One region of the Mesorhizobium sp. B2-5-4 genome, then DNA from elsewhere that is predicted to be linked to it. Evidence: predicted binding sites of a transcription regulator. Region 1 holds the regulator's gene; the other holds the start of a gene.
What was found. The regulator PhoB, encoded in region 1, activates phosphate uptake and scavenging genes when phosphate is short. The targets are predictions, from matches to a motif close to TGTCATNNANCTGTCAT.

Region 1 (4,607 bases):
CGATTCTGATGGATTTTGAGGTGCCGGGAGCCTTTTTTCGAGTCCCGCAATAAATAAATGACAGCTCCTGCCGCATCTGCCAGTATTCGGCCCATTGCCGGAGAGGTTCGAGGGGGTGTCAAGAACCGCGGCGACGGGAGGATGTGGGAAGCATGTCGGTCGGAATCCGCCACGACGATCTGCGCCGGCGCAACCGCGCCATGGTGATTGCAGCCGTGCGTCAGGGTGGTCAGCCCTCGCGCACCGAGATCGCCGCCACCACCGGCCTCAGCCACTCGACCATATCGGCGATATCAGCCGACCTGATCGACGAGGGTATCCTGACCGAAGGCAAGCCGAACGAAGCCGGTTCACTGAAACGCGGCCGGCCGCAGGTTGGCCTTGGCCTCAACCCCGAGGCCGCGGCTGTGATGACCGTGGTGCTGTCGCTGAATTTCCTGTCCGTCGCCGTCATCGATTATTCCGGCCAGGTGGTCGCCGAGGAACAGCGACGGCTGGACACGCTGACCATGTCGCGCGAGGCGCTGATCGGCGAATGCACGGCAATAGTGCGGCGGCGCCTCGAGGACCCCGATCTCGACGTCCGCAGTATTGCCCGCATCGCGCTGGCGATCCAGGGCATCACCGACAGCGAGGCGCGTGCGATGCTGTGGTCGCCGATCACGCCGCAGACGAACATTCCCTTCGCCGACATACTTGAAGCCGAGTTCGGCATCCCCGCCACCATGGAGAACGACTGCAACATGATGGCGGTGGCGCTGCGCTGGCGCGACCCCGAACGCTACCGCGACGACTTCATCGCCATCCTGCTCTCGCACGGCATCGGCATGGGCCTGGTGCTGAAGGGCGAGCTGTTCACCGGCACGCATTCATCGGGAGGCGAGTTCGGCCACATGATCCATCGCCCGGGAGGCGCGCTCTGCCGCTGCGGACGGCGCGGCTGCGTCGAGGCCTATGCCGGCAACTACGCCATCTGGCGCAACGCCAGGCAGCTTGGCGAGGACGCCGAACCGGTCGCAGATGTCAGCGATGCGCAGATGCGGACACTCGCCGCGACGGCAAGGGAGAAAGACGGACCGGAGCGCGAAGCCTATCGCAAGGCCGGCGAGGCGCTGGGCTATGGGCTGGGCAGCCTGTTCGCGCTGATCGATCCCGCACCCGTCGCCATGGTCGGCGTCAGCGCCGCCGCCTTCGACCTGATCGAGCCGGCCTTGCGCGAGGCCATCGGCCAGACCGCCGGCGGCCAGCATTCGGAATCGATTTCCTTCGACACCGAGCCGAACGAGCTGCCGCTCATCCGCGAAGGTTGCGCTATGCGCGCATTGACCTTCGTGGACCAGGAGATTTTCGCGCCGGGCGTGCTGGCGAGGCCCGGCGTTCCGGGCAAGAATGTAGCCTGATTTCAGTCTTCGCGGATCGCGTAACCAGCGCCGCGAATGGTGCGGATCACGTCCGGCATACGGCCGTTGTTGACCGCCTTGCGCAGCCGGCCGACATGCACGTCCACGGTGCGTTCATCGATATAGATCGTCTCGCCCCAGACATTGTCGAGCAGCTGGCTGCGCGAGAACACGCGGCCGGGATGACGCATCATGAATTCGAGCAGGCGGAACTCGGTCGGTCCGAGCCGGATCTCGCTCTTCTTGCGATAGACACGGTGCGATTCCCGGTCGAGCACGATGTCGCCGACCTTGAGCACGCTGGACAGCACTTCCGGCTTGGCGCGGCGCAGCAGCGCCTTGACCCGGGCCATGAATTCCGGTGTCGAGAACGGCTTGACCAGATAGTCGTCGGCACCGGTCGAGAGGCCGCGCACGCGGTCGCTCTCCTCGCCGCGCGCCGTCAACATGATGATCGGCAGCCTCTCGGTCTCGGGCCGCATTCGCAGGCGCCGACAGAGTTCGATGCCGGAAACCGCCGGCACCATCCAGTCGAGCACCAGGAGGTCGGGCACGTTCTCCTGGAGGCGGATCTCGGCTTCGTCGCCGCGTGTCACCACCTCGACCTGGTAGCCTTCCGATTCCAGATTGTAGCGGAGAAGCACGCCGAGCGGCTCCTCGTCCTCCACCACCATGATGCGTGGCGCGATCATCGATTGATCATCCCTGCCGTCAAGCCGCCGGCACCGACATCGCCGTCTCGTCCTGCTTCGGACGGTTGGCGGGCAGTTGCGTGCCGGTCAGCACATAATACGCATTCTCGGCGATGTTGGTCACGTGGTCGCCGATGCGTTCGAGATTCTTGGCGCAGAACAAAAGATGCGTGCAAGCCGTGATGTTGCGGGGATCCTCCATCATGTAGGTCAGGAGTTCGCGGAACACCGAAGTGTATTTGATGTCGATGCGTTCGTCGTCATTCCTGAGCTTGGCGAGGGCGGCGGCATCGCCTGCCGCGTATTCCTCGACTACCCCCTGCACCTGGATCAGCACCAGCTGCGCCATGGAATCTATCGAGTGCGACAGATCGCGCGGGGTGGCGGTAAGGCCGACGGAGCCGACGCGCTTTGCAATGTTCTTGGCAAGGTCGCCGATGCGTTCGAGATCGCCCGCCATGCGGATGGAGCCGACGACATGACGCAGATCGTCGGCCATCGGCTGGCGCTTGGCGATCAGGGTGATGGCGCGATCGTCGAGTTCGCGCTGGCGCGCGTCCATGATGGCGTCGTCGGAGACGACGCGCTGTGCCAGCGCATTGTCGGAATTCAGCAGCGCCTTGGTGGCGCCGCCGACCATCGTGCCGGCAAGATCGCCCATGTCGCTGATCAGCTTGCTGATCTGTCCGAGATCCTCGTCGAAGGCTGCGACTGTGTGTTCGGCCATGATCCTGGTCCTCGTATGCGTGAGATCAGCCGAAGCGGCCGGTGATGTAGTCCTGCGTGCGCTTCTCGCGAGGCGACGTGAAGATCTTCTCGGTCTTGTCGAATTCGACCAGCTCGCCCAGATACATGAAAGCCGTCTGCTTCGAGACCCGCGCGGCCTGCTGCATGTTGTGTGTGACGATGACGATCGTGTAGTCGGCCTGCAACTCGTCGATCAATTCCTCGATCTTGGCAGTCGACAATGGGTCGAGCGCCGAGGCCGGCTCGTCGAGCAGGATGACCTCCGGCTTCACCGCCACGGTGCGGGCGATGCAAAGCCGCTGCTGCTGGCCGCCCGACAGACTGAGGCCGCTGGCATTGAGCTTGTCCTTGACCTCGTTCCACAGCGCGGCGCGCTTCAGCGCCTGCTCGACACGGCCGTCCATCTCGGCCTTGCCGATCTTCTCATAGAGCCTGACGCCGAAGGCGATGTTCTCATAGATCGACATCGGGAACGGCGTCGGCTTCTGGAACACCATGCCGATCTTGGTGCGCAACAGGTTGAGATCCTGCGAGCGGTCGAGAACGTTCTGGCCGTCGAGCAGCACCTGACCCTCGGCGGTCTGCTTGGGGTAGAGTTCGTAGATGCGGTTGAAGACGCGCAGCAGCGTCGACTTTCCGCAACCCGACGGTCCAATGAAGGCCGTCACGCTGCGCTCGGGCAGCGACAGCGTGATGTCCTTCAGCGCCTTCGACTGGCCGTAGTAGAAATTGAGGTTCTTGACCTCGATCTTCGCCTTGGCGGCCGCCTCGGTGGCAATCGTCATGTCTGGAGACAACATCTGGCTCATTTGTCCTCTCTGCGTCCGGTCAGGCTGCGCGCAAAGATGCTGAGCGCGAGAACCGTCAATGTGATTATGAGTGCGCCGGTCCAGGCCAGTTGCTGCCATTCCTCATAGGGGCTGAGAGCGAACTGGAAGATGGTGACCGGCAGGCTGGCCATCGGCGCGTTGAGGTTGCTCGACCAGAACTGGTTGTTCAGCGCCGTGAAAAGAAGTGGCGCCGTCTCGCCGGAAATGCGGGCGATGGCCAGCAATATGCCGGTGACGATGCCGGACATCGCCGCGCGGTAGGCCACCGAACGGATGACCACCCAGCGTGGCGCGCCAATCGCCGTGCCGGCCTCGCGCAAGGCGTTCGGCACAAGGTTGAGCATGTCCTCGGTGGTGCGCACCACGACGGGAATGACCAGGATGGCCAGTGCCACGGCACCGGCGATGGCCGAGAAATGCCCCATCGGCCGCACCATCAATTCGTAGACGAACAGGCCGATGATGATTGAGGGCGCCGACAGCAGGATGTCGTTGATAAAGCGTACCACGGTGGTGAGTTTCGAAAAGCGGCCGTATTCGGCCATGTAGGTGCCGGCCAGCACGCCGATCGGCGTGCCGACGACGATGCCGATGATGGTCATCACGATGCTGCCGTAGATGGCGTTGAGCAGGCCACCGGCATCACCGGGCGGCGGGGTCATTTCCGTGAACACCGAGAGCGAAACGCCCGACAGACCCTTATAGAGCAGCGCGCCGAGGATCAGCGCCAGCCAGGCAAGGCCGATGCCGGCGGCGATGACGCAGAGCGTCATCATCACGCCGTTCTTGCGCTTGCGGCTCTGGTGAAGCGATGCGGCTGTCGACATCGGTCAGACTCCGGTACGGGCATCGATGCGCATCAGCATGTACCGGGCGATGGCAAGGATGAGGAAGGTGATGACGAACAGGATCAGGCCGAGCGCCACCAGCGAGGAGGT
Region 2 (4,607 bases), on a different contig from region 1:
GATCAGGAACAGGACGAGGTTGGCGTTGGAGGTCGCCGTCAGCGCCGATTCGCCGAGGAAGCGGCCAACCCACACGGCATTGACCGAGCCGTTCAGCGATTGCAGCACGTTGGAGCCGAGCACCGGCAAGGCGAAGAGCAGCAGCGTGCGTGGGATCGGGCCGCTGGTCAGGTCGCCGGTGCGCCGACGCGCGGGCATTTTTTCGTTCATGGCCGACAAAGCCTATCTCGAGTCCGGTGCGCGATGATTGCAGATTCAACCCGACAGGTCGATGCGGGGCGCGAACGGTCCACGATGCTCACGCCATGATCCATCCTGTTCTCAAAGCTTGCGGAATGGGATATTGATCCCAAGCGCGTTGGGCACCGGGGGGTTCATGTCCGATATTCCGCTTGTTGCTGAGCGCCTGAGCCGGCGCGCGTTTGTTGGCGCGTCCGCTTTGGGCTGCGCTTCCGTCCTTCTCTCGGCGTGCACCACGACCGATGTGGCGCCGCCGGCAGTGGCGCCGGTCCCGCCGTCGGCTGCGCCAAGCGAGCCGGCTGTCGGCGATACCGCAACCATGTATGCGGCGCGCACCGACGAGGATTATCAACTGCCGGCCATCCCGGTTGCCAAGCTCGATCCGAAGTTCGTGCGCCAGATCGTGGCCGATCCGACCGGAGAGAAGCCTGGCACGATCGTCGTCGATGTTTCCGAGCATTTCCTCTATCTGGTGCGCGACGGCGGAAAGGCCATCCGCTACGGCGTCAGCCTCGGCAAGGCCGGTTTCGGATGGACCGGCAGCGCCGTGGTCCAGGCGCGCAAGAAGTGGCCGGTGTGGACGCCGCCGCCCGAAATGATCCAGCGCCGGGCGGAACTGGCGAAATACAAGGACGGCATGCCGCCCGGACCGCAGAGCCCGCTGGGCGCCCGCGCGCTCTATCTCTTCCGCGACGGCAAGGACACGATGTACCGGCTGCACGGCACGCCGGAATGGGATTCCATCGGCAAGAACGCGTCGTCCGGCTGCGTGCGCTTCATGAATCAGGACATCATCGATCTCTACAGCCGCGTCAACGGCCCCGCCCAGGTCTTCGTGCGGCCCAACCTGTCTGCCGCCGGCAAGATCATGGCCGTGTCGAGCAGGACGGCCGAGCCGATCGATGCCGGCGTGCCGAAGGACGCCGAGTTCTTGAAGTAAGCCTTCACGACCTGCACAGGCGGACGCGCCAGGCGCGCCCGCTTGTGCGGTGATCGTTACTTCTTGCCGAGACCTGGGAGCGTGACCTGATAGACCAGGAACATGGTGTCGACATCGGCGCCGTCATCGGCCTTGTAGGGCGCGCCGACCTGGAAGCCGTCCTGGGCGAGGAAGTCGTTGTCGTTGCCGACGAACAGGAAATAGTCGTCGGGCAGCTTCGGGTCGAGGACGCTGGCCAACGACATCGCTTCCCACTTCTCCGAAAGCTCGTTGTGGTCCTTCGCCCCACCATTATGCAGGCCGAAGCGGCCAAGCTGGGCGGCGTCATTGATATCGATAAACGGCGTCAGCTTGGCCGGCGTCACCGAGGGATCGAGCACGCCCTTGGGCGCTGCAGGCTTGTCGGCCACGTCGAAGGCGCTGCCCGCGATGTCGGTCGCGCCGGACACGTCGACGATGTTGATCTGGCGGTAGAGCGACGCGTCACCCTTCTTCAGGCCCTGGCCGTTGCCGCTGTCGCGCGCCAGCATCAGGAAGGATGTGTCCGAAAGCGCCACGATCTCGCTCTGCGCGGCGACCTTGGTCTTGCCCTTGGCATCCTTGAACACCGGCAGCGGCACGACGTATTCATGCGCGAGCTTCAGATGGGCGAGGTCGGAGGCATCGTAAACCAACGCCCGGGTGTTCTGGCGCGTCGAGGGTGAATCGCCGCCGTCCTGCCTCGGCGCCGACTGCAGCACGGCGATCAGGAACTTGCCGTCCGGCGTCATCGCCATGCCTTCGAGGCCCTGGTTGTTCTGGCGCCCGGTTTCGGGATCCTTCGGATCAGGGTCGGCGGCACCCGGACCGGGATTGTCGGAGGAGAAGTTCGGCGTTCCCTTGCGCATCGGCACGAGGGCTGCCGGCGGCTGGGTCGCCGACATCAGGCCGCCTTGCGCGGAGAACCTGTAGATGTTGGGGCCGTACTCGTCGGAGATGAACATCGAACCGTCGGGCAGCCGCACGATGGCCTCATTGTCGAGAGCGAGCTTGCCGTTGGTGGCGACGGGCAGCATCGGCATGTCGCCGGCGGCAGGGCGTACATCCGACAGCGGATCGAGGCCGGTGGCATCGGCGCCCTTGTCGTCGGTGAGAAGCATGGTGTCGGCAAGCGTCGCCTTGACGCCCGTCTGCTCCTGGCCGGCGGCGGGAGCCGCACCCGGTGCGACAGGCGTGAACTCGATGCCGATGGTGTTGAGGCGCGGCCGGTAGTCGGTGGTGCCAGCGACATTGTAGCCACGGTCGGGCAGGAGCCAGAGCGATCCCTTGTAGGTGCCGGCATCTTGCGTCCAGCCTGTAGTGTCGATTGCCATGCCGGAGCCCGAGCCGAAGGTCTCGCCGAACTTGTCGCGCTGAGCAGCCGGCATGCGGCCGACGCCGACCAGGCCCTTGTTGATGTAGGCCACGCCGTCGGCAAGCGCCGGTGTCAGGGCGGTGAACAAGGCCAGCGCGACGCCGAGCGAGGCGGTTCGGTGTGGGTGTTTCATGGACAATCCTCTTTGTGACGAGCATGCCGGAGCGGCCGAAGGGCAAAAACGGAAAGAGGTGCCGCATCGACGATGCCGCGCGTGCCTCCCCGAAAGCGATCTAAGGCGTGAACATGATGCTTGCGTGACAGTGCGCGATGCCGGTCCGCCAGCGTATTGGACACTTATGTCTAGTACATATAGGATGCCGGCTTCGAACTGACCGGAAGGGAAGCCTTGAGGCCGCCGCGCGGCTTCGTCACCTCGGGCGGATTTGGCTACACGATCAAGAGGTCGCGCTGGCGTTGATGGACGACGGTTTCGCCGGGGAGGGAATGGCGCTTTGCGTGCACATTGTCGGCGTCGAACGGCCTGCGCGGGTCATCGCGGGCTCGCCCTATGATCCCCAGGGCAAGGCGATGCGGCAATGAGGAGGGAATTCGCGATGATCGATGACGCGGCACGAGACAGCAGGCGCGAACGCCGGCGCGGACGCATGGGCGAGGCCGGCAGCGAATCAAGCCGCAAGCCCAATTACCGCTCGCTGAAGAACCCATTCCTGCCACATCCGATCTTTTCCAACGACCAGGTGGCGTCGATCCACGACACGGCGCTGCGCGTGCTGGAAGAACTGGGCATCAAGGTGCTGCTGCCCGAGGCGCGCGACGTGCTTGCCCGCGCCGGCGCCCTGGTCGACCCCGACACCGACATGGTGCGCATCGGCCGCGACATGGTGGTGGCGGCCTTAGCCTCGGCGCCGCGATCGATCCACGCTTATGCCGGCGCGCGCGCTCGCGACCTGTCGCTCGAACTGGGCTCGATGACGTTCCTGGCTGGCTCCGGTGCGCCCAACGTCACCGATCTCGACCGCGGCCGGCGGCCCGGGACGCTGGTCGCCTTCGAGGAGTTGATCAAGCTGGTGCAGCATTTCGATGTCTTGCACATGCTGGGGCCGTGCATCGAACCGCAGGACATCGACAATCGTTTCCGCCACTATGCCGTCAATCGGGCGCAGCTGACCCTGTCGGACAAATTCCCGTTCGTGTTCGCGCGCGGCACGCCGCAGGTCGATGACAGTTTCGAGATGATCAGGCTGGCCCGCGGGCTGTCCGAGGACGAGTTCCGCTCAGGCGCGCATTGCTACACCGTCATCAACACCAACTCGCCGCGCCAGCTCGACATTCCGATGGCGCAAGGCATCATCGACTTCGCCAAGGCGGGCCAGGTCCTGATCATCACGCCGTTCTGCCTGGCGGGTGCGATGGCGCCGATAACAGTGGCCGGCGCGCTGACCTTGCAGCATGCCGAAGCGCTGGCCGGGCTGACGCTGGCGCAGATCGTGCGGCCGGGCGCGCCGGTGGTCTACGGTTCCTTCTCCTCCAATGTCGACATGAAATCCGGCGCACCGGCCTTCGGCACGCCGGAGCACGTCAAGGCCACACTGGGTGCAGGCCAACTGGCGCGCTTCACTGGTCTGCCCTGGCGCTCGGGCGGCGGCAGCGCTGCCAACATTTCGGACGCGCAGGCCGCGCACGAGACACAGTTCGCGCTGTGGGGCTCGGTGCTTTCGGGCGCCACCGTCTGCATCCATGCGGCCGGCTGGCTGGAAGGGGGCTTGAGTGTTTCCCTGGAAAAGCTGGTCACCGACATCGAAGCGCTGCAGACGGTCGCGGAACTTTGTACAACAACGCCCGGCGACGACGACGCAATCGGCTTCGAGGCCATCGCCGAAGTGCAGCCGGGCGGCCACTTCTTCTCGGCCAGCCACACCATGGCACGCTACCGCACCGCCTTCTACGAGCCGCTGGTGGCCGACTGGTCGAATTTCGGCAACTGGACGCAAAGCGGGTCGAAGACCGCCACCGAACGCGCCACCGGCGTCTGGAAACGCATCCTCGCCGATTTCGAGTCGCCCGCAACCG

Region 2: FJ492_RS05245 (esterase-like activity of phytase family protein) is a predicted target of PhoB. The motif match lies at 2,820-2,836, and genes of this name have one in related genera.

The regions. Positions count from the first base shown of each region.
Region 1 is NZ_VFUR01000006.1:224,392-228,998, forward strand. Features, by position in the region: gene FJ492_RS10085 (ROK family protein) at 153-1,400, shown strand; gene phoB (phosphate regulon transcriptional regulator PhoB) at 1,403-2,092, opposite strand; gene phoU (phosphate signaling complex protein PhoU) at 2,112-2,819, opposite strand; gene pstB (phosphate ABC transporter ATP-binding protein PstB) at 2,845-3,648, opposite strand; gene pstA (phosphate ABC transporter permease PstA) at 3,645-4,496, opposite strand; gene pstC (phosphate ABC transporter permease subunit PstC) at 4,500-4,607, opposite strand, start outside.
Region 2 is NZ_VFUR01000003.1:136,178-140,784, reverse strand. Features, by position in the region: gene FJ492_RS05255 (MATE family efflux transporter) at 1-210, opposite strand, end outside; gene FJ492_RS05250 (L,D-transpeptidase) at 377-1,180, shown strand; gene FJ492_RS05245 (esterase-like activity of phytase family protein) at 1,237-2,706, opposite strand; gene FJ492_RS29435 (hypothetical protein) at 2,994-3,116, shown strand; gene FJ492_RS05240 (trimethylamine methyltransferase family protein) at 3,131-4,607, shown strand, end outside.